DNA from 4 places in the Caballeronia sp. LZ035 genome. Region 1 is predicted to be linked to each of the others. Evidence: predicted binding sites of a transcription regulator. Region 1 holds the regulator's gene; each other region holds the start of a gene.
The links. The regulator LexA, encoded in region 1, represses DNA repair genes until DNA is damaged. The targets are predictions, from matches to a motif close to ACTGTATNNNNATACAGT.
Positions count from the first base shown of each region.

Region 2: the regulator LexA is predicted to act here: its motif matches at 2,444-2,461, upstream of imuA (translesion DNA synthesis-associated protein ImuA).
Region 3: the regulator LexA is predicted to act here: its motif matches at 2,416-2,433, upstream of recA (recombinase RecA).
Region 4: the regulator LexA is predicted to act here: its motif matches at 3,643-3,660, upstream of dinB (DNA polymerase IV).

Region 1 covers NZ_JARUXS010000001.1:1,711,502-1,717,178, forward strand. The annotation lists gene nodI (nodulation factor ABC transporter ATP-binding protein NodI) at 1-35, opposite strand, end outside; gene QCE88_RS08085 (universal stress protein) at 395-904, shown strand; gene QCE88_RS08090 (DUF2939 domain-containing protein) at 913-1,515, opposite strand; gene QCE88_RS08095 (hypothetical protein) at 1,613-1,942, opposite strand; gene lexA (transcriptional repressor LexA) at 2,166-2,843, opposite strand; gene QCE88_RS08105 (sulfate ABC transporter substrate-binding protein) at 3,102-4,136, shown strand; gene cysT (sulfate ABC transporter permease subunit CysT) at 4,237-5,121, shown strand; gene cysW (sulfate ABC transporter permease subunit CysW) at 5,118-5,677, shown strand, end outside.
Region 2 covers NZ_JARUXS010000001.1:1,102,326-1,108,002, forward strand. The annotation lists partial or broken gene QCE88_RS05155 (error-prone DNA polymerase) at 1-302, opposite strand, end outside; gene QCE88_RS05160 (DNA polymerase Y family protein) at 317-1,780, opposite strand; gene imuA (translesion DNA synthesis-associated protein ImuA) at 1,704-2,417, opposite strand; gene QCE88_RS05170 (hypothetical protein) at 2,926-3,282, shown strand; gene QCE88_RS05175 (SOS response-associated peptidase family protein) at 3,321-4,280, shown strand; gene QCE88_RS05180 (DUF927 domain-containing protein) at 5,343-5,677, opposite strand, start outside.
Region 3 covers NZ_JARUXS010000001.1:804,951-810,627, forward strand. The annotation lists gene QCE88_RS03830 (sensor histidine kinase N-terminal domain-containing protein) at 1-1,502, opposite strand, end outside; gene QCE88_RS03835 (response regulator transcription factor) at 1,508-2,242, opposite strand; gene recA (recombinase RecA) at 2,536-3,606, shown strand; gene recX (recombination regulator RecX) at 4,235-4,765, shown strand; gene QCE88_RS03850 (hypothetical protein) at 5,065-5,247, opposite strand; gene QCE88_RS03855 (DUF2889 domain-containing protein) at 5,326-5,677, shown strand, end outside.
Region 4 covers NZ_JARUXS010000004.1:535,654-541,330, reverse strand. The annotation lists gene QCE88_RS32850 (ABC transporter ATP-binding protein) at 1-168, opposite strand, end outside; gene QCE88_RS32845 (ABC transporter substrate-binding protein) at 277-1,299, opposite strand; gene QCE88_RS32840 (TauD/TfdA dioxygenase family protein) at 1,343-2,248, opposite strand; gene dinB (DNA polymerase IV) at 2,361-3,539, opposite strand; gene QCE88_RS32830 (lysylphosphatidylglycerol synthase domain-containing protein) at 3,696-4,691, opposite strand; gene hpnK (hopanoid biosynthesis-associated protein HpnK) at 4,688-5,542, opposite strand; gene hpnJ (hopanoid biosynthesis associated radical SAM protein HpnJ) at 5,547-5,677, opposite strand, start outside.

The DNA.
Region 1 (5,677 bases):
GCACGCGCTGGCTGCTGCAATGTTTGATCAGTCATGCAATCGTGTTGCGGGAAAAATCGATGGGAAATCCAGCGGGCTAGTGTAATCCAATGCACCAGCGTGGCGCTCGGCGTGCCGTGGCAAGCGGCAAGGCCGTTTCGAAACCGTGCGTGCGTTGCGTGGTTTGTTCCGCCTGTATCGTTCGAGGCTTGTCTGGCAGGAATGTTGCACGGCTGGCACGACGCCAGCTTGCGTATACGGCGTACGCGTCCGGTTAGCGTTTTCCACCGTTGTGACGCTCTGAGCGACACACGATGATGAAGATGTGACACCACGGGAAATCGCATTGCCTTCACGTGCCCCATTCCGATCCGGAACGCCGGCGCGCAGGGCAACTCCGGCCAGGGAGGTCAAGATGGATAGCTATCGAAAAATCCTGCTGTGCTATGACGGCTCCAGAGAGGGTCGCAAGGCGCTGCGTCAGGGCGCGAATCTCGCGCTCGACCTGAAGGCGGAAACGCACATTCTGGCTGTCGTCGACATGCGATCGAGCATCGCACAGAGCGCCGGGCTGCTGACCGACATGGCCTGCGGCCGCTTCGAGGACGCCGCGCGCGACATCCTCCAGGAAGGCGTGGACTGGTTGCGCGAACGCGGCCTGGCGGCGCAGGGACATTTCGCGTTCGGTCATCCGATCGATGAAATCGCGGCGCTCGCCGATCAGCTGAACGTGGATCTGGTGGTCGTCGGGCATCGCTGCCGCAATGGACTCGCGCGCTGGTGGATGGGCGCGGGGAACACGCCGCTGCTCGACCGCGTGAAGTGCAGCATTCTGGTCGCCGTGTGTCAGGCGGGGGAATCGACCGAGGCGGAAGAAGACGCTGCCATGGCGGCCCGGCCCGCCAAGGCCGAAGCGGGCGCCTGAACGACGCTTCAGCCGTCCAGGTTCACCGCGACGAGCTTCCACGATACGAGGCCATCGCGGTGAAAAATGGCTGAGTAGCGGGCGTCGCCTGCGCCGTGCTGATAGGTCACGACGAAAGTGTTCAAGCCTTGATAGCCCGCTGTCGTGGCGGGCGGTTGGGGCGCCGCATCGGGCGCTGGGGCATTGTTGCCCGAAGCCGGCGCTCCCGATGAAACCGGCGGCTCGTTCGTTCCGGCCGGCGGCGGACGTTCGCCGGGTGTGCCGCGCGGCGGGATGCCGTTGAGAATGGCCGCGACACCGTCAGGCGTGGCGTAGGTATCCACCAGCGGACCGACCACCGCCGCGCCGATCATCGCCCCGATGATCGCCAGCGGATTGCCGCTCTTCTGAATGTCCACGCGCCGCGTGAGCAGGGCGGCAACCTGCTCCTTGAGGCTCGCGCGCAGCGCGGGGTAATCGACATATTGGTTGACCGTCTGCGCGTCGCGCGCATCGGCCGCGCGCTTGAGGCGATTCAATGCGATATACGGCGATGCGTAGAGATATCCCAGCAGTCCGATGACGATCAGGACGACGAGCGTGGTCAGGGTGAAGCGGGTAGTGCGGGACATGCGACGGAAGGGCCTCGTGCGGAACGTGAATTCCGATTGACCGCGCATGCGCCCGATAAATCCCGCGAACCGGAATTCAACGTCTGCCGAACCCCGCTTATGCGAGGATTCCGCCCGCCAGTCCGGCGCTTTCCTCGGCGATGCAGCGGTCGAGCATGCGCGACACTTCGTCGATCTTGCCGACCAGGATTACGCGGGATTGTCCACGATAAACGCGCACCGGCGCGCGTTCCGCCGCTTCCGCGTGCACGGTGCTGTTCAGCGACACCCGCGCAAAAGCAGGTTGACGCGACGGCAGTGCGGGCATGTCCGTCTCGAAGAGATCCGGCGTGGTTTCGGCGCGCGGCATGCCGCACGAAATCAGCGTGCGCAGATGACGCAGACGGCCGAATTGGCGGAAGGGCAACAAGCGGGCGAAACGTTCCATGGTGACTCTCCAGACGATAGGGCGCACAGCGGCGCGCCGTGAACGGTGGCCGTCATGCTGGTTTTTCGGTTGAACGCCCGAGTGAGCGTCGCTGCGGTTGGTGAGGTGATATTCCGCTTTGTCCAGGACATTTCTTGTCTCTTTGGGACAAGCGGGACATCAAAATTCCGAATCTTTTCCGAGTCTTGGCCTCATTGATCTCACCAACGCTTATGCGGGGACGTCAGAATTCGCCGGAACGAATCAGGCCGACCGCAATGCCTTCGAGCGCGAACTCGCCGCTGCCGGAGCGCACGAAAATGTTCTCGTAGTCCGGATTCTCGGCGATCAGCTCGACGCCATCGCGATGACGCTTCCAGCGCTTCACCGTCACGTCGTCGCCCAGACGCGCGACGACGATTTGCCCGTCCTTTGCTTCGGTGCGCTTCTGCACGGCGAGCAGGTCGCCGTCGAGAATGCCCGCGTCGCGCATGGACAGCCCGCGCACCTTCAGCAAGTAGTCCGGCTTGCTCGAAAACAGCGCCGGGTCACACGCGTAGTGCTGCGAGATGTGCTCCTGCGCGAGGATGGGACTACCGGCCGCAACCCGGCCGACGAGCGGCAGCGAGAGCTGCATGATGCTCGCATGCGGGAGCGTGAACTGATGCGGCATGTCTTCCAGCCGCTCGATGCGCGTTGCCTCGGCGAGCAGGCGAATGCCGCGCGACGAGCCCGCCGCGAGTTCGATCACGCCCTTGCGTGCGAGCGCCCTGAGATGTTCCTCGGCCGAATTGGCCGAACTGAAGCCGAGTTCGGCGGCGATCTCGGCGCGTGTGGGCGGGAAGCCCGTACGCTCGATCGCGCGCTGGATCAGCTCGAACACCTGCTGCTGCCGCGCGGTGAGTTTGGATGTCTTGTTCACTGGCTCGGACCCCTGGGGCACTGTATGGATGGACAGGTGACTGTATTTTTATACAGTATTCCGCGCTTTTCAAGCTTTACTTTAAGTTCGGCCTTGCAGGCCCCCGATACGCTCGATGCGCGGCCGGAGTGCCTTTCTACGCACAGGAATAAGCTTCTTAGCAGTTTTACGTATAAAAAAGTGAGAAACGATTATTTCTAATCATATAGACGCCTAGTTAGACTGATTCCGTCAATTCGATAAGACGGAGAACGGGGAATGCAAAGCTTGAAATGGGGATTGGGCCGGGGCGCGCGACGCCTGCTTGCGGCGGCGGCACTGACGGCTGCGGGCATCGGCATGGCGGCGTCAGCGAGCGCGGAGACATCGTTCTTGAACGTGTCCTACGATCCGACGCGCGAGCTCTATCAGGACTTCAATCAGGCCTTCGCGAAGAAGTGGAAGGCCGAGACGGGCGAGACCGTCACCTTCAAGCAGTCGCACGGCGGCTCCGGCGGTCAGGCCCGTGCGGTCCTCGACGGTCTGCAGGCCGACGTCGTTACCCTTGCGCTGGCGTATGACATCGACGCCCTGGCGAGCAAGGGGCTCGTCAACGCGGACTGGCAAAAGCGTCTGCCGGACAACGCCTCGCCGTACACCTCGACCATCGTGTTCCTGGTGCGCAAGGGCAATCCGAAGCACATCAAGGACTGGGACGATCTGGCGAAGCCGGGCGTGTCGATCGTCACGCCGAATCCGAAGACCTCGGGCGGCGCGCGCTGGAACTACCTTGCCGCGTGGGCGTATGCGCAGCACAAGCCGGGCGGCAACGAGCAGAGCGCGAAGGACTTCGTGACGAAGCTCTACAAGAACGCGGGCGTGCTCGATTCCGGCGCGCGCGGCGCAACGACGAGCTTCGTGCAGCGCGGCCAGGGCGACGTGCTGATCGCGTGGGAGAACGAGGCGTTCCTGTCGCTGAAGGAGTTCGGTCCGGAGAAGTTCGAGATCGTGGTGCCGTCGGTGAGCATCCTGGCGGAGCCGCCGGTCGCGGTGGTGGACAAGGTCGTCGACAAGCACGGCACGCGCAAGCTCGCCGAGGCGTATCTCAAGTATCTGTATAGCGACGAAGGCCAGCAGATCGCCGCGCGCAACTTCTATCGGCCGCGTTCGAAGACCGTGCCGGCCGACCTCACGAAGCAGTTTCCGAAGCTGAAGCTCTACACCATCGACGACACGTTCGGCGGCTGGGCCAAGGCGCAGAAGACGCACTTTGCCGATGGCGGCGTGTTCGACTCGATCTACCAGCCGCAGTAAGGACAGGTCACGACGACGCGGCGCACCCATGACGCCGCGCGTCGTTCAGGCAGTACCCCGGCAGTACGCGCCTCCCCCGGCGCAAAAGGAAGACTCAAGGATGACGACCTTCACATTCAGGAAACCGAGCGCGTTGCCCGGTTTCGGCCTGACCCTCGGCATCACGCTGGCTTATCTGAGCCTCGTGGTGCTGATTCCGCTTGCGGCCACCTTCGCGAAGACCGCGACGCTCGACTGGGCCCAGTTCGTCCGCGCGGTGACCTCGCCGCGCGTGCTGGCCTCGTACCGGCTGACGTTCAGCGCGGCCCTCGGCGGCGCGCTCATCAACGCCGTGTTCGGCTTTCTCGTCGCGTGGGTGCTGGTGCGCTACACGTTCCCGTTCAAGCGCATCGTCGATGCGATGGTCGACCTGCCGTTCGCGCTGCCCACGTCGGTCGCGGGCATCTCGCTCGCCGCGGTCTATGCGAGCAACGGCTGGGTGGGCCAGTATCTCGCGCCGCTCGGCATCAAGGTCGCGTTTACGCCGCTCGGCGTGCTGGTCGCGCTGACGTTCATCGGCCTGCCGTTCGTCGTGCGCACGGTGCAGCCGGTGCTGGAGGACTTCGAGCGCGAGCAGGAAGAAGCCGCCGCATGCCTTGGCGCGTCGCGCTGGCTGACGTTCCGCCGGGTGGTGCTGCCGTCGCTGTTGCCCGCCTTGCTGACGGGCTTCGCGCTGGCGTTCGCGCGTGCGCTCGGCGAATACGGCTCGGTCATTTTCATCGCCGGCAACGTGCCGATGAAGTCCGAGATCACCTCGCTGCTCATCATCACCAAGCTCGAACAGTACGACTATGCCGGCGCCACCGCACTCGCCGTCGTGATGCTGTGCGTGTCCTTCCTGATGCTGCTGCTCATCAACACCTTGCAGTGGTTCCTGCAACGGCGCACCAGCAAGACCGGAGCCGCGCCCGCACGAGTGTCCCAGGCGGCGGGAGAACCGGCATGAGCAAGGTCCTGCCATTGCAAACCTCGTCGCAGCGCGACACGCACACGCTCAATCCCGTCACCGAACCGCGCGCGGTGCGCTGGCTGCTGACGGGCATCGCGCTCGCGTTCCTGGCGTTCTTTCTCGTCGTGCCGCTCGCGGCCGTGTTCGCGCAGGCCTTCGCCAAGGGCCTCGACTACTACTTCGAGTCGCTGAAGGACCCGGATGCGTGGTCCGCGATCAAGCTGACGCTCCTGACGGCCGCGATCGCCGTGCCGCTGAATCTCGTGTTCGGGCTGGCGGCTTCGTGGGCCATCGCGAAGTTCGACTTTCGCGGCAAGGCGCTGCTCACCACGCTGATCGATCTGCCGTTCTCGGTGTCGCCGGTGATCTCCGGCCTCATCTATGTGCTGATGTTCGGCGCGCAGGGCTGGTTCGGCCCGTGGCTCGCCGCGCACGACGTGCAGATCATCTTCGCGGTGCCGGGCATCGTGCTCGCGACGATCTTCGTGACGTTCCCGTTCGTCGCGCGTGAACTGATTCCGCTGATGCAGGCTCAGGGCAACGACGAAGAAGA
Region 2 (5,677 bases), 610 kb from region 1:
AGGTTGCCGTAGCCGTTACGGTTCTGTGCAAGCAGGATAAGGCCGAATGCCGGACGCTTGTCGGCGTGGGCGAGTCGAAAGTAGGAGCCAATGATGAGCGGCAGCTTTTCTTCCTTGGCCTGCACGTGTGCGCGCACGACGCCGGCGAGTGAACACTCGTCCGTGATCGCAAGGCCCGAATAGCCGAGTTGCGACGCACGCAGCACCAGCTCTTCGCCGTGCGATGCGCCATGCAGAAACGAGAAGTTCGTGAACGCGAAAAGCTCCGCGTAGTCAGGAAGCGTTGACGAGAAGAGATCCACGGCAACACCACCGATTATCCAAACAGCCCGTGAAGGAACCAGCGGACTTCTTCCGTCTTCACGCTCGGTCGTTCACGGTAGATCCAGTAGCAGCTTTTATCCGAGGCCTCGGCGACATAGTAGTCGCGCGACACCAGTTCACCGTCGTGCCACCCGGCCTCAATGCGCTCGCCCGTCGAGACGAGTTTGAGCGGGGACCCGTAGAACGGTCGGTGATGCTTGATCATTAGCCGCACGGGCGCGTCAAGCAGCCACGTCGGCCGTGGAAGTTCGGCCGGAGGAGGGCATGTTTTCGTTGCCGTCTGCACTGGCACCCATTGATTCGCATGTTCGGGACGATGATCCGAAGTCGGTGCGGGTCGCAGGACGTTCTCGGCCCCCAGGCGCGCGACCAACAGTTCGAGCAAGCGATTGTGATCTTGAGCCGATCCGCCGGGCTCAGGGAAAAGCGAGTCGCTCGGCGGCTCCGCCGGCTCCACTTTCGATGCTGTCAGGCGCAGGGCGATAACGGCTGCCTCAAGTTCGATACGGCCGAGCCGTTCCTTCAACAGACGAACGAGATGCTCTTCCTGCCATGTCGGCTCGGCAAGCGCAATATCGATCGTCGTCGGCTCGATCGCCTGACGGCCGCGTTCATGTTCGAGCGTGATCGTCGCTTGCGTGAGCGCGAGCTGCTGCGCGCTCAACCAACCGCACAACTGCACAATCAGCCGTCGCGCGGAAAACAGAACCGCTTCCGCATGCTCGACGCGATCCGGCAACTCGGTGCGTGCGCTGAACGAAGGCGGCAGCTCCAGCCACTCGTAGAGTTCCGGTGACAGGCCATAGGCGCGGTCAAGCGAATCCAGTAAATCCACACCGCACCTCTTTTTAAGTCCTGCCCGTGGCAGGCGGCGAACATCGTTGAGCACTTGGCAACCAAGGCCGTTGAACCATTCCCCAAAAGACCGAACTTCGGGGACCACCATGAACGGAAGCTCCCCGAGACTGCGTTCAAGCGAGGCCATTTTGAGGACCCGCCGGCGGCCGCGTTTGGCGAGAAGCCACGCGCCTTGGCCCGTAGGCGCGACGCTCATGCGGGCGGTCACGCCGACCGTGTTGACCGTCTCTCGGATCTGTCGGCAAACGTGTCGGATGCCGCCGAACAGACGCAGACTTGCGGTCACGTCCACGACAATCGTTTCTTCTTCCCGCACCGCTACCTGAGGCGAAAAACGCAGCAGCGCGAACGCGACTTCGCGTTGCACATCAAGCTCGCGCGTGGGGCTGCGGTCGTACATCAACGCATCCACCGCGAGCGTCGTGACGCCACCGCGCTTCATGCCTACCATTACCCCTGCCTCTCTTGCCACCTGATCAAGCACGATGACTTTGTCACGTTCGAGCACCACACAGCCGTGTTCAGCCCGAGGTGAGTACCTCGGCCGAAACACCTCCAGCGAGAGCCGGGGCAGGAAGATGGCGACGAACACGGCCATGAGGGCTGAGCAGAATCGGTGAAGGTTGAAGGTGGATGGAGAGTTGATCGGTGCGCGTCGGTCCTCGTCTCTTGATCACGTCGACGAAGATTCCGCCATCGGCTGGCCGAACCCCGAGCCGTAACGTTGCAGGCGATGAATCCTGGGCGGTGGCGAGCGGTCTGACCAGAATCAACAGGGTTTCCGTTGCTTGCGCCGCCAGATGCAAACGCCGCAGTGCTTCAGACCGGATATGGTGTTGCCAGACGAGCAGTGCACCGCAACTTCGGGCGTTCAGCACGCGCTCGGCGCACCACAGGGCGTCCGCTGTCTTGGGCGCGCGCAACATCATGAGCTTGTCCAGCGGTACGCCCAGATAGGCGAACGCCAGGCTGTTCGGTATATGCGGCGCCTGTAACAGGGCGACAGGCCGCTTGCTTGAGGCGACGAGTGCAGGGTTGAGCAAGCGCATCTCCCCGATGCCCGGCTGTTGCACCAGTAGTTCCACCAGCGCTCCAACCGGCCAACCACCGCCGGGCAATTCCGCCGACAGCGCGGCGTAGCCGGTATCGATGGTTTTGCCATAGGCACGCGCGAGCTGAGACCCACGCCAAAGCGCCGGGTGAATCGACTCGATGTGTATAGGCAAAGCGGCCATGATCGGTAATAGAGGGGCGCGAAACCACTGTATAAATGTACAGTGTCGAGTGTAGCGCAGAAATCGGTGCAGTGATCTGCACCTTTTTATGTAGCCGCAGAAACTTGACCCCTATGCTTGCTCCGAGACACCGACGCCCGAGGTCGCCGACCTCGTCGCCAGGCTGTGCGAGACGTCTGGCCATGTGACGATTGCCGAGGCTGTTGCCTATGCAAATGTCGGCGAGCCTTATTTGCAAGAGAATGGCTGAGGCGTCGGGACAGGGTCACCCGACGAGTTCAAACCTTGGTCGGGCTGAAGACACTGTGGGACCGCCTCTACTACGCCTGACGGAATTGATCGCACGGTGGAGCGGAGTCGCCTGCAGCGCGCCGTCGATCTAGGTCGTTGAAAGTGCGCAAGCCGACCGCACTTGCGTACAGGCGGGCAGTCGAAACGGCTGATTTCGCGAGGTGGCGAACGGAGCCGATGAAGGCGGCTAGTATGTTAAGAACACACGAGGAGCGCAATGGATCTACCCGATATTGACGAGCTGAATGGCGCGCGGGCCGACCTCTTGTGCTTTCTGGTGGCAACGCTTGCTGCCTCGCATGCGCTGACACAGGAGTGGCGGGTGGATCACGTCGTGGATAGCTGCCGCATTTGGCTTAAGCGAAACCTCGTTACGATGAGCTGGCCGGAGCGCGTGCGCATCGGACAATTGGCCCTCAACATTGCCCGCCGTGATTTGAAGAGCGCAGGGATCGCCCTTCGTCAATCCGATGTGCCAGTGCTCTTCACTGGCGACATGGGGTTAAACCATGCGAGCACGGTGGTCCAGAAGATGATGAAGCTGTGCCGCGAAGCAACCGGCACGGCAACATAGACGATCAGGCGAACAGCTGAACCTTACAGGAGGCGGCAGTGTGCTACTCGGCGCAGATCCAGGCGGACTATCGACGCTACGTGAAGATGTTTGGCGCACAGATGGATATTCGCGAGTTCGCGCGCCTGTTCTGGGAACGCGCCGAAGGCAGCAAAGCCAAGATCCCGAAAGCGATGGAGGATGCATTTCTTCATCCAGATAACGACGACGAACGCCAGATCAAGGAATTCATCGATCGTTTCAACACCGGGCAGGCGAACACGATCGAACAGGATGTTTTCAAGCAGCGCACCCGCCTCGCCGATGCCGAGCGTGCGTTACAGACCAAGGTCACGAAAGCGGCGACAGAAAGCCGCCGTATCGCCACCGATAAGATCGATTCCGCTCTTCGTCGGCTCGACGACCTGCGACGTACAACACCTAAGGATCGCGACGCCCGAATCTTTCCCGGACACTATGCGCCGGTGCTGATCATCGAAGACGGGCAGTACGTGGTGAAGCCGATGCGCTATCAATGTCGTATCGCGGGCAAGCCCGGGAACTACGATCGGCGCTTCCCCGGCACGTATAACGCTCGTCGGGATAATCTTGAAGGGTTCTGGAAGCCATGCTTTGGCCATACGCACGGCATCATGCTGGTCGACGTGTTCTATGAAAACGTCAGCAAGGCCAAGATGGAAGGCACGCTCCTGGAATCGCATGAGCAGGACGAAAATGTTGTCCTGGAATTCCGTCCGAACAACGGCCAGTTGATGCACGTCGCCTGCCTTTGGTCGCGATGGACTGCGCCTGGGGAGCCTGATTTACTCTCCTTCGCCGCGATCACAGATGAACCGCCGCCTGAGGTCGAAGCGGCCGGCCATGACCGTTGTATCGTCCCAATCAAGGCGGAAAACATCGAGGCATGGTTGAGCCCAGGCAGATCCGATCTCGAACCCATGTATGCCATTCTTGATGATCGGGATCGACCGTATTACGAGCATCGACTCGCCGCTTGAATCTTGCAAATGCGGAGTCAACTTACTCGTGGAACTGCTTCAAGATAAACGATGACACGACGGCGCATACCTACCACATCATAGATAGTGCCTCGTACGCCCGCTCCGGTATTTGCGCAAGTCGGAACGGAGCGGATATCGCACATCACAGACGGTCACTTCGGTGGCTTGAAGGTGCTGTCCGAGAGCAAATTCCTGGTTGTTCAGTCCTCTCGATTTCCCGGGCACCTTGGAGAGGACGTAGCTTGCAATGAGACCTTGTCGGCAGGTTGTTCGATTGGCAGTGACGCCAATCGTTTGACCGTGACTATGGCCGTTTCCGAATAACGAGTGGCGGCTTATATGACTGCCAGCACGCGGCAACCAGCGTCTGCTAGTGGTGCCGGCTGCGACTCGCTGTCGTGGACCCAGGTCGGCCGCGCAGTGCCGTTGGAGCGTCAACTTGCAAGACTTCCGGCTAGTTCGCCGCAAATCTTCTCCACTCTACAAACGCAGCTTTCCGCCTGGAACACCTGCACCTTGCCTGCAACACCAAACCTTATAAATCAGCGCACAGGAAAAGCATTGGAGGTTTGCAGGTGTTCCAGGTCGTGGTTCCCACACCGAAGCGTGTTGGAAGACTAGCGCTCATGGCTTACTCGAGCACTCCCCGTCGGCGACTGGACGTCAATCAACCGGTAGACCCTTCCTAGCAGTCTAACCGCGTAGGTCGTTCCGAGTTTCTTGGTCCGGACATTCAATGTGAGAGGCCTGCTCCTGAGTTGGTTGATATGGAATCAGAAAGAGACCGCTGTACATGCTGTTTTTTAGGGGTTACAGGGGTTACATGGGTTACGCATTCGCAAGTGATTGATTGTAATGGAGATTTTGCGTTACCCATTTCGTAACCCAAGCGGGCACGTAACCCATTTATGGGTTACGACTGCTTCGGTGTAACCCGTTTAGATTGCGATGGGTTACGCTTTTCTCAGAATGGGTTACGCAAAAACCCTTATGCAGCAAGGCTCCGCAGCTGCGTAACCCGTGTAACCCATGTAACCCGTGCTTTTTAATGTGTAGAGGCTATTTCCATATCTCGGCGGTGAAGACGTAGACCTTTGTTGGGCCTTTTTCGGGAATCCGCTCGGCTCGGACGGAACGACCGTCAGCGGAAGGCCGGATCCAACCTTCGACTGCAAGTGCCTTTGCAACCGAACGAGCATCGTAGCCGCTGCAGATTTCCCGCTTGAAGATCTCCGGAAACACTAAGTACTCGACACATCCCTCGCTCTTACGGCGATAGCCCGCTCGATTGATCGTTGGCCTTTCCGACGCGTCATTCAAATCCGTGAAACGGGATTCCTCGTGAGCTTCGAAGAACGCCTTGACGTGGGAAAGAATGGTCGCGTGCTCGTGAT
Region 3 (5,677 bases), 910 kb from region 1:
TACACATGGTCCTCGATAGTGAGCGTGCCGCCATGCATCGTCGCGATCTCCTTGACGATCGCAAGCCCCAGCCCGCTGCCGTCGCCTTCACGCCCGAGAATCCGGTAGAAGCGCTCCACCACGCGCCCGCGCTCCGCTGCCGGAATGCCCAGCCCCGAGTCTTCCACTTCGAGATGCACGAGGTCGAGGTCGTCGTCGGCGGTCCGCACGCGCACGGTGATGCGCCCGCCCGCGGGCGTGTAGCGGATCGCGTTGTCGATCAGGTTCGAGAGCATCTCCCGCAGCATCACGACGTTGCCTTCCACCTCCACCGGATGAGGCGGCTCCTCGAAGCCCAGGTCCATCTGCTTGGCGAGCGCGGGCTGCACCCAGTCGCGCACCGCGAGCCGCGCGAGCGTCGTCAGCTCGATGCGCGAGAAAATGCCGCCCGCCGCGCGATTCTCGGCGCGCGCCAGCGCCAGCAGTTGCGTCACGAGGCGGGCGGCATGTTCGGAGCTCGTCGCGATCTGTTCCAGCGAGCGCTGCACTTCCGCCGACACCTCCTGCCGCATCGCGAATTCGGCCTGCATGCGCAAGCCCGCGAGCGGCGTCTTCATCTGATGCGCGGCATCGGCGATGAAACGCTTCTGGAACTCCATGTTCTGTTCGAGCCGCGTGAGCAGGTCGTTGAACGAGGCGACCAGCGGCGCGATTTCCGGCGGGGCGCGGTCCGCGTCCAGCGGCGAGAGATCGTCCGGACGGCGCGCCCGGATGTTCGATTGCAGCGCATGCAGCGGCGCGAGCCCGCGCGACAGTCCGAACCACACCAGGATGATCGCGAGCGGCAGGATCACGAACTGCGGCAGGATCACGCCCTTGATGATGTCGTTGGCGAGCTGGCTGCGCTTGTCGAGCGTCTCGGCGACCTGCACGAGCACCGGCTGGGTGCTGGCCGGATCGCGTCCGGGCGCGAGTCCGGGCAGATCGACCGTCGTGTAGGCGACGCGGATGTCGTTGCCGCGCAGCACGTCGTCGCGGAATTCGACGATGCCGGGCTGCGGCCGGTCGTCGTCGTGCGGCAGCGGCATGTCCCGGTCGCCGCCGACCAGCTCGCCGCGCGTGCCGAGCACCTGGAAGAACACGCTGTCGACGTTGTCGGCGCGCAGGAAATCGCGAGTGGCGTCGGGCAGGCGCAGCTCCGCGACGCCGTTGACCGGCTGGATCTGCCGCGCCAGCACGTAGGCGTCGGCTTCGAGCGCGCGGTCGAAGGGCCCGTTGGCGATCGATTTGGCGACGAGATAGGTCACCGCGATGCTCATCGGCCAGAGCAGCAGCAGCGGCGCCAGCATCCAGTCGAGAATTTCGCCGAAGAGGGAGCGCGGATGCGCGTGCGTATCGGGCTCGAGTTCGTCGGGCGGCGCGAACGGGTTGGCGTAGCGCGCGTCGCGCAGGGTGTCGGAGTCGGCGGAGGCGTCAGCGGAAGACTTCGGCGCGCGCGATTCAGTGGAAGCCGACGACGCCATGCCGCCTACTTGTAGTGATGGCTGGCGGGCAGCGGGTCGGCCGGCGGCTGCGGGCCCGCGCCATTCGACGACGCGCCCGCTTTCTCCAGCGTGTAACCGAGCCCGCGTACCGTGATGATCTTTGCGCCGCTCGGCTCGATCTTCTTGCGCAGCCGGTGCACGTAGACTTCGATGGCGTTGTTGCTGACTTCCTCGCCCCACTCGCACAGGTGATTGACGAGCTGTTCCTTCGACACGAGCCGGCCACTTCGCTGCAACAGCACTTCGAGCACGCCGAGTTCGCGCGCGGACAAGTCGATGACCTGCTCGCCGATCGTCGCGATGCGTCCGACCTGGTCGAAGCAGAGCGAGCCGTGCTTCACGACCGTCGGGCCGCCGCCCGCGCCGCGCCGCGTCAGCGCCCGCACGCGCGCTTCGAGCTCGTTGAGCGCGAAGGGCTTGGCCATATAGTCATCCGCGCCGAGGTCGAGTCCCTTCACGCGTTCGTCGACGCTGTCGGCGGCGGTGAGGATCAGCACGGGCATCTGCGAATTGCGTGCGCGCAGGCGGCGCAGCACCTCCAGGCCGGACATCAGCGGTAGTCCGAGATCGAGGATCAGGAGGTCGAAAGTCTGTAGCGAAAGGGCCGTATCCGCCTCGACGCCGTGCTTCACATGGTCGACGGCGTAGCCCGATTGGCGGAGTGATCGGACGAGACCGTCCGCGAGTATGCTGTCGTCTTCGGCAATGAGGATTCGCATCGTCGTGTGCGCCTTGGTACGCCCCATGCGCGGCGAAGCGCAGCGGCATTGCCGGCACCGAATGTCGCCCGGCGCGGCGGTCTCCAGGTGGTTCGCGGTTCTTGCGCAGGGGTGTGCAACTTGCATGACGCGGAAAAAAAGCTGCGTCGCGCTGCTACCCGCTTGCAAAAACTACTGTTTTTTTATACAGTGTCTGCGTGCGTGTGAAAAGGCCTTTCGAGAAGCTCGTTCGAGCAGCGGGAAGGCCCATGAACACTGCCTCAGACGCCGTTCATCATAGCAAAGGACGATTCATGGAAGAAAGCAAGAAAGGCCCGGCTGGAATGACTGCGGAGAAGAGCAAGGCCCTGGCCGCCGCGCTCTCGCAGATCGAAAAGCAATTCGGCAAAGGGTCGATCATGCGGCTCGGCGCAGGTGAGGCGGTCGAAGACATTCAGGTAGTGTCCACCGGTTCGCTCGGTCTGGACATCGCGCTCGGCGTCGGCGGTTTGCCGCGTGGCCGTGTGGTGGAAATCTACGGTCCGGAGTCGTCGGGCAAGACCACGCTCACGCTGCAGGTCGTTGCCGAAATGCAGAAGCTCGGCGGCACGGCGGCCTTCATCGACGCGGAACACGCGCTCGACGTGCAATACGCAGGCAAGCTCGGCGTGAACGTGCCGGAACTGCTGATCTCGCAGCCGGACACGGGCGAGCAGGCGCTCGAAATCGCGGACGCGCTGGTGCGCTCGGGTTCCATCGACATGATCGTCATCGACTCCGTGGCGGCGCTCGTGCCGAAGGCGGAAATCGAAGGCGAAATGGGCGACTCGCTGCCGGGCCTCCAGGCGCGTCTGATGTCGCAGGCGCTACGCAAGCTCACCGGCACCATCAAGCGCACGAACTGCCTCGTCATCTTCATCAACCAGATCCGCATGAAGATCGGCGTGATGTTCGGCAATCCGGAAACCACCACCGGCGGCAATGCGCTGAAGTTCTACTCGTCGGTGCGTCTGGATATCCGCCGCATTGGCTCGATCAAGAAGAACGACGAAGTCATCGGTAATGAAACGCGCGTGAAGGTCGTGAAGAACAAGGTCGCGCCGCCGTTCCGCGAAGCCATCTTCGACATCCTGTACGGCGAAGGCATCTCGCGTCAGGGCGAAATCATCGATCTTGGCGTGCAGGCCAAGCTGGTCGACAAGGCCGGCGCCTGGTACAGCTACAACGGCGACCGCATTGGCCAGGGCAAGGACAACGCGCGTGAATTCCTGCGCGAGAATCCGGACATCGCGCGCGAGATCGAGAACAAGATCCGCGAATCGCTGGGCGTGGCCGCGATGGGTGAAGCGGTCGTCGCCAAGGCCGTAGTGGCCGACGAAGAATAAGCGTCGAGCCTGAAGGACGATGCTCAGGCGCCGGCCCGGTTCGAAGACGAATTCGAAGGCGGATTCGAAGGCTGATCCAGAGGCTGATTCAGAGGCTGATTCGCAGCCCGGTCCGGCGGATGAGGCAACCGAAGAGGGTTGCGCATTCGTCGATCGCTACGAAAGAAGCAGCGAACGAAGCAGCGAGCGGCGCGGAGGCACGTCCAAAGGCGCATTCCCACGCGGTGACAAGAAACGCGCCGACGCGAAGAAGTCTTTCGCGTCGGCGCGTCGCGTTTCCGGGGCAAGCTTCGGCGGTCGGGCGGACGAGCCAGCTCCGGCGTCGGATATGGCGCGTGCATCGTCCGCATCGCCCGCTTCCGACGCTCAATCCGATGCAACCAGCGCAAGCCCTCGCTCAACGCGTCTTGCACATGCTCGCGCCCTGCTGAAGCACGCTACCGAGCAGCCCCAAGCCCCGCGCGCCGAACGTACATCGGCCTCCGCCGAGCCCACGTCCGCGCCTGCGTTCCGGGTCGCTCAGCCAGCCCCTCCATCATTCGCAGATCCCTTCGACGACGCCGACCCATTCGAGCCATTCGAGCAATGCGCGCCGGGTGAAGCACCTTTGGCGGTGGCGGAAGAAGCGGTGTTCACCCGCACGAGCCAGCGCACACGCAAGACTTCGGTTGCCGAGGCGAACGACCCGAGGCGTCCACAGCGCTCCTTGAAGGGGCGGGCGCTCGCGGCGCTGTCGCGTCGCGAATATAGCCGGGCCGAATTGTCGCGAAAATTGAGTCCCTACGTCGGCGAAGCCGATTCCCTCGACGCCGTGCTGGACGAACTGGAGCGCGACGGCTGGCTGTCGAACGAACGCTTCGTGGAGAGCGTCGTGCATCGGCGGGCCGCGCGCATGGGCGGCAGCCGGATCATCGGCGAGTTGAAGCGCCATGCGGTCGGCGAGTCGCTCATCAGCGCGACCGCCGACAAACTCGCGCAAACCGAGACCACTCGCGCTCGGGACGTCTGGGAGAAGAAGTACGGCACGTTGCCGGAGACGCCCGCCGAACGCGCCAAACAAGCGCGCTTCCTGGCGGCGCGAGGTTTCTCCGGCGGCACGATCGGCAAGATCCTGAAGGGCGGCGACGAGGACTGGAGCGAAGAGATCGTCGACGACTGAGCACAGTCGCCCGAACGTGCATCACGCGACGTGCTCCAGCGCTTGACCCAGCGCCTGACCCAGCGCATGCCTCAGCGCCTGACCTAGCGCACGCCTCAGCGCCTGCCCCAGCGCCTGACCCAGCGCATGCCTCAGCGCCTGACCTAGCGCACGCCTCAGCGCCTGACCCAGCGCATGCCTCAGCGCCTGCCCCAGCGCATGCCTCAGCGCCTGACCCGGCCCATGCCCCAGCGCCTGACCCAGCGCACGCCTCAGCGCCTGACCCAGCGCATGCCTCAGCGCCTGACCCGGCCCATGCCCTAGCGCCCGACCCAGCCCATGCCCCAGCCCATGACCCAGCCCATGACCCAGCCCATGACCCAGCCCATGCCCCAGCCCATGCCCCAGCCCATGCCCCAGCCCATGCCCCAGCCCATGCCCCAGCCCATGCCCCAGCCCATGCCCCAGCCCATGCCCCAGCGCACGTCAGCCGCATGTGCCAACCCCTGGAGGCATGTCCGGCTGGAAATACCCAATATGCTAAAATCGCACGGTTTTCTCCGTACCGGCTCACTTCCAGCATGCCTCTCTCGCCTCCCGTTTCCCGACACTTGCGCCATCGACGCGCAATTCGGCTGGAAGCCTTCGAGCGCGAAGACGGTCTGTGGGATATCGAAGCCTGTCTAACCGATGAGAAACCGCGCGACTTCAAACTCGCGACGGGCGTCCGGCCGCTCGGCCTGCCGATCCATGAACTCTGGCTGCGCATCACCATCGACCGCAATTGCACCATCGTCGGCGCGGAAGCATCGTCCGACTGGTCGCCCTATGGCGAACTGTGCGCCGAGTCCAACACGGCTTATCGCAAGCTCATCGGCCTCAACCTCCTGCAGAATTTTCGCCGCGAAGCCAATCAGGCACTGCGCGGCACGG
Region 4 (5,677 bases), on a different contig from region 1:
GAAGCGGTCCGCGCCGTAGACATCGAAACTGACGTCGTGCGTGGCTCGCACGATCCGCTCGGGCGTGCGGTATTCGAGCGAGACGTGCTCCACGCTGAGCAGCTTGCCGCTCGTCAAAGCGTGCGCTTCGGGCGGCGGTGAATAGAGCGTCTGAGGGTTGGCGGCCATGTTCGATATGCGGAGAGGCAAACGCTTACGATAGCGGCGCGCGCGCCGTGCGCGAACCAATCTTTGCGCATAACCAATCCACCTCCGCCGATAAACGCGCGGCCTGTTTCAGCTGCCGTTTTTCGTCGCCGGATCCGTGAAGAAGTAGTCCTGCCACGACTTCGGCTCGTTCTTGATGACGCCCACCCGATGCATGAACTGCGCAAGCCCGAAGGTGTTCTGCGGCGCCACCTTGAACTGCACCGCCGGATCCTTGATGACCTTGATCAGCAGATCACGGTCGAGCCGTGCCTGATTCACGCGCAGATAGATATCGGCGGCCTGTTCCGGATGTTGCGTGATGAAGTTCGCCGCGTCGGCAAGACCCGCGACGAACGCGCGATACGTCTTCGGGTTCTCGTTGCGAAACTTCTCGGTGGCATAAAGCACGGTTGCGGAACTGGGGCCGCCGAGCACATCGTAGGAATTGAGCACGATATGCGCCTTCGGATTGCCCGCGAGCTCCTGTTGCTGGAACGGCGGATTGCCGAAGTGCGCATTGATCTCCGTGCCGCCCGCGATGACCGCAGCGGCGGCGTCGGGGTGCGGTACGGCTTGCGTGTATTTGTCGAGACGGTCGTAGGCCTTGTCGCCCCAGGTCTTCGCGGCGGCATATTGCAGCACGCGCGATTGCACCGACACGCCCACCGCCGGTACGGCGATGCGGTCCTTGTCGGTGAAGTCGGCGATGGTCTTCACGCGCGGATCGTTCGACACGAGGTAATACGGGAAATTGCCCAAGGACGCCACGCCCTTCACATTCTGACGGCCATGCGTGCGGTCCCAGATGGTCAGCAGCGGACCGACGCCGGCCGCTGCGATATCGACGGAACCGGACAGCAGCGCGTCGTTGACGCTCGCGCCGCCCGAGAGCTTCGCCCACTCGACCTTGATATCGAGCCCTTCCTTCTTGCCCTCCTGCTCGATGAACTTCTGGTCGCGTGCGACGTTGAGCAGCAGATAGACGACGCCGAACTGCTCGGCGACCCGCAGCGTGCCCTCGGCCCGTGCGCCCGCCGATGTCACGCCCAACGCGACCGCAAGCGCGGCACCGAGTGCGCGCGCCGCGCCCTTCCCTTTGCGAGACTGCATCGATGAAACCCCGTGATTGAATCGTTAGTGTGCGGCTGACGGATCAGAAAGGCGCATCGCCTTCGATGGTCGTGCGATACAGCTTGCGGCGCTGATCGTCGGGCGTGCCGGCCGCGAGGTGCATCACCGAGCGGTTGTCCCAGAAGACCATGTCGCGCGGCTGCCATTGATGGCGATAGATGAACTCCGGCTGCGTGCTGTGCGCGAAGAGCTCGGCGAGCAGGGACTGACTTTCGTCTTCCGGCAAGCCAATCACGCGCGTGGTGAAGTGCTCGCTCACGAACAGCGCGCGGCGCTTGGTTTCCGGATGCGTCCTCACGATGGGATGCGCCACCGGCTTGACCTGGGCAATCTGCTCCGCCGAGAGATTCGGCCGCCATGGGCTGCGCTTCTGCAATTCGGCGTACTTGGCCAGATAGGTATGCTCCGCGACGCGCCCTTCCACTGCTTTTTGCAGATGCGCGGGCAAGGTGTCCCATGCGAGATGCTGGTTGGCGAACAACGTGTCGCCGCCGACCGCCGGCAGTTCCTGCGCATGCAGCAGCGAGCCGAGGCTCGGCGTGTCCTTGTACGACAGGTCCGAATGCCAGAAATGACCGGCGTCGCCCAGGCCGATCGGCTTGCCGTTCTCGGTGATGTTCGAGACGATCAGCACTTCCGGATGGCCCGCGAGCCCGAACTGATGCAGCACGTGGATCTGCAGCGGCCCGAAGCGCTTGCTGAATGCCACCTGCTCGTCCGGCGTGATGCGCTGGTCGCGGAACACGAGTACATGATGATCCAGGTGCGCGCGATGGATCCGTGCGAAATCGGCTGCGGACAACGGCCGCGACAGATCGAGGCCAAGCACTTCGGCGCCGAGCGGAGCATCGAACGGACGAATCTCGATGGGTTGATCGGCAGCGGGTGCTTGAATGTCGGCGTCTTGGGAAGCGGTCAGGGTCGTCACAGTCGAATCGGTCACTTCAGGGAAGCGAATAATCTAGCGTGCCGAACGACGCCCTACAACGAAGCATCTGCGATGTGCTTATCTGCTCGCGTCATAAGCCTGAAGTGTTGACTCATTCGCCCGGGGCGTCGAACGGCAATTCCACCTGCGTGGGTTCAACGGGCGCGGTCTCGTCGTGGCCCGCCAGCGCGCTGACGCGCACGCCGAGCAGACGAATACGCCGCTCCAGCACGATGCGCTTCAGGCATTCGGTCGCGGCGCGGCGAATCTCGACGGGATCGGCCGTGGCGACCGGCACGGTCAGGTCGCGCGTGACGGTGCGAAAGTCGTCGAAACGCAGCTTGATGCCCACAGTACGGCCGACATAACCCTTGCGCTGGAGATCGTCGGCGACGCGCGTGCAAAGGGCGGTGAACTCGGCGGACAGCGTCGCGCGGTCCTGCTTCGGATGGAAATCGCGTTCGAAGGTGGTTTCGCGACTCATCGACTTCGGCGTGGAGCTGGTGACCACGGGCCGGTCGTCCTCGCCCTGCGCAATGCGGGCGAGCCACGCCGCGTAGGTGCCGCCGAAATGCGTTTGCAGCAAGCCCGGATCCGCGGCAGCGATGTCGCCCACCGTATGGATGCCGAGCGCCGCCAGACGCTCGTTCGCCTTCGGCCCGATGCCGTTCACCTTGCGCGCGGCGAGCGGCCAGATGCGGGTGGGCAGGTCGTCCATCGTCAGGATGGTGAGGCCGTCGGGCTTGTCGAGTTCGGAGCCGATCTTCGCGAGCAGCTTGTTCGGCGCGATGCAGATGGAGCACGTCAGCCCGGTGGCTTCGTGCACGGCATCCTTCATGCGACGGCCGATCTCGGCGGGCTCGCCGGGCAGGTCGCCAACATCGATATAGATTTCGTCGATGCCGCGATTCTCGATCTGCGACGTGAAAGTGGCGACGGCCGCCTTGAAGAGCCGCGAGTAATGGCGATACGACTCGAAATCGGTGGGCAGCAGGATGGCGTCGGGCGCGAGTTGCGCGGCCTTCATCATGCCCATCGCGGAAAACACGCCGAACTTGCGCGCTTCATACGTGGACGTGGTGACGACACCCCGCCCCGCGTAGTCGCGCAGCCGGCGAAAGCGGCGCGTGCCGTCGGGAAGCGTTTCCGGCGTGGCGCTGCGGCCGCCGCCCACCACGACCGCCATGCCGCGCAGTTCGGGATAGCGCAGCAACTCCACCGATGCAAAGAACGCATCCATGTCGAGATGCGCGATGCGGCGTGGCGCCGGATGCGGAGCTTGCGGGTTCATCGGCGCGGCCGGTGCGCCGCGTCCGATGCGCCAACGACAGGTTTCAACGCATGGAACATGGGAGTGCGCGTTGCGCGGCGCTGCGAGAACGAGGGATGGCGTTACTGTACATTCATACAGTGATTTGCGCTAGAGCGCTCGCCGTCGGAACTCCGCTCAGCGGCTCCGGGCGGCTGTCCGCGGCGCCGTCCGCGCGCCGGCGACCCGCAACAGCAACAACGCCAACCCGCCCCACGCGAACTCGCGCGCACGCCGCACCAGCGCGAGCGACAAGGCCGTCTCGCGATCGATGCCAAACAACGCGGACACAGCGACGATCGCCGCTTCCTGCACACCGAGCCCGGCGGGAAGAATGAACACCGCATTACGGACGCACTGCGTCAGCGCTTCGATGGCGATCGCGCCGGCTATCGGCACAGGATGTCCGAGCATGCCGAAGCCCGCATAAATCTCGGCGGCGCCCAGCACATAACCCGCAAGCTGCCATGCGAACGCTCTTGCGCACAGCGCGGGTTGGCCGAGCAGCGCACGCAGCTCGCCATCCAGACGCCGGCCGTCCAGCCTTGCAACGAGTTCATGCGAAGCGCCGATCCAGCGGCGCGCCATGCCTTCGAGCCGATGAAACGGCGCGCCGCGTTGCGCGACCGCGAAGGCGCACAGCACGATGGGCAGGCTCATCGCGAGTCCCCACGCCATCACGCGCGGCAGACTGCCTGCGCCGTCCAGATGCAGACACAGGATCACGAGGCCAAGCAAGGCAAGCATGACCTGCACGGCCATGGTGACCAGCGTTTCGACGATTACCGACGCGCTCACCACGCTGAGATCGTTCGTATGACGCATCGCGAGCCTGATGCCGATCAGTTCGCCGCCGATTCCCAGCACCGGCAGCAGACGTCCGACGGCTTCGCGCACCGTAGCGATCCGCCAGAGCGTGCCCAGGGACACGCGCTCGCGCAGCAGCAACTGCCACGCACGCGCATCGAGCAACAGCGGCAGCGCATGCAGCGGCAGGAGCCACAGCAGGATGGGCCCGGTGCGCTCGATCAGCGACAACGCCGCGAACACGCCTTCGTGCAGGGCAAGCGCGATCAGCAGCGCGATCGCGAGCGGCCAGCGCAGCCACGCCACGCGCCGGAGCAGGGCCATCATGCGCACTGACCGGATCGCCGGACACGTGCCTCGTGCCCGGTGTTTGCAAAAACGTCGGAGAAGCCGCCGCGCCTCGCGCCTGTCGCCGCCATTGCCCGGGCGACGCGTGGAGAACACAGCGCCGCCAGTTCGTCCGCGTGCCGATAGCCGTGCATCGTCGCCGTGACCGGTGCATCGTCGCCAGCGGCGGGGTGGCTGTAGATCTCCAGCACACCTTCCGGCGCGTGGTCGAGCAAGGCGAGGAGCGTCGCTTCGTCCATGCGCCCGGTTGCGCTGATCCCCGCTACCCAGTCGTTGTGCGCCACGCCTGCGCGCCGCAGACGCGCTTTCATCCACGCGGCCCACGGCGCCAGCAGGCGCGAGCCGTTCAGTTCGCGCGGCAGGCGCATCGCCCGCAGGCCAAATGCGCGGCCGATGTCGAGGATCAGCGACAACACCGTCGGATGCAGATGGAAGTGTTTGTGCGTGTTCACGTGATCGAGCGCGAGTCCCGTGGCGGCAAAGGCTTCGAATTGCGCGCGGATTTCGCGGGCCAGTTGCACACGCACATGCGGCAGCAGAAAAAAGCGGCAGCCATCGCGCACCATGCGATCGCCGAAGCGGCCATCGGCATCGACGAGTGCGGGGATCTCATGCGCAGGCAAGGTCGGCACGCCATCCGCCAGCACGATATGCAGGCCCACGCGCAAGCCCGGTAGCGCACGGGCGCGCTCGACGGCATCGCGCGCTGCGGGAGCGCCCGTCATCAGGCTGGCGCAATCGAGCACGCCATGCCGGTGCGCGCGCTCGACCGCTTCGTTCACCCGCTCGTGCAGGCCGAAATCATCGGCGGTGACGATGAGCGCCCGCACGGTGTCACGCCTCGTGCGCGCGCAGGAAACGGAAGAATTCGACGCCTTCGCGCAAGCGGCGTTTCATCATGTCCCAGCTCGTCAGCATCTCGCGCACGATTTCCCAGATCTTCGAGGGACGGAAATAGAAGCGCT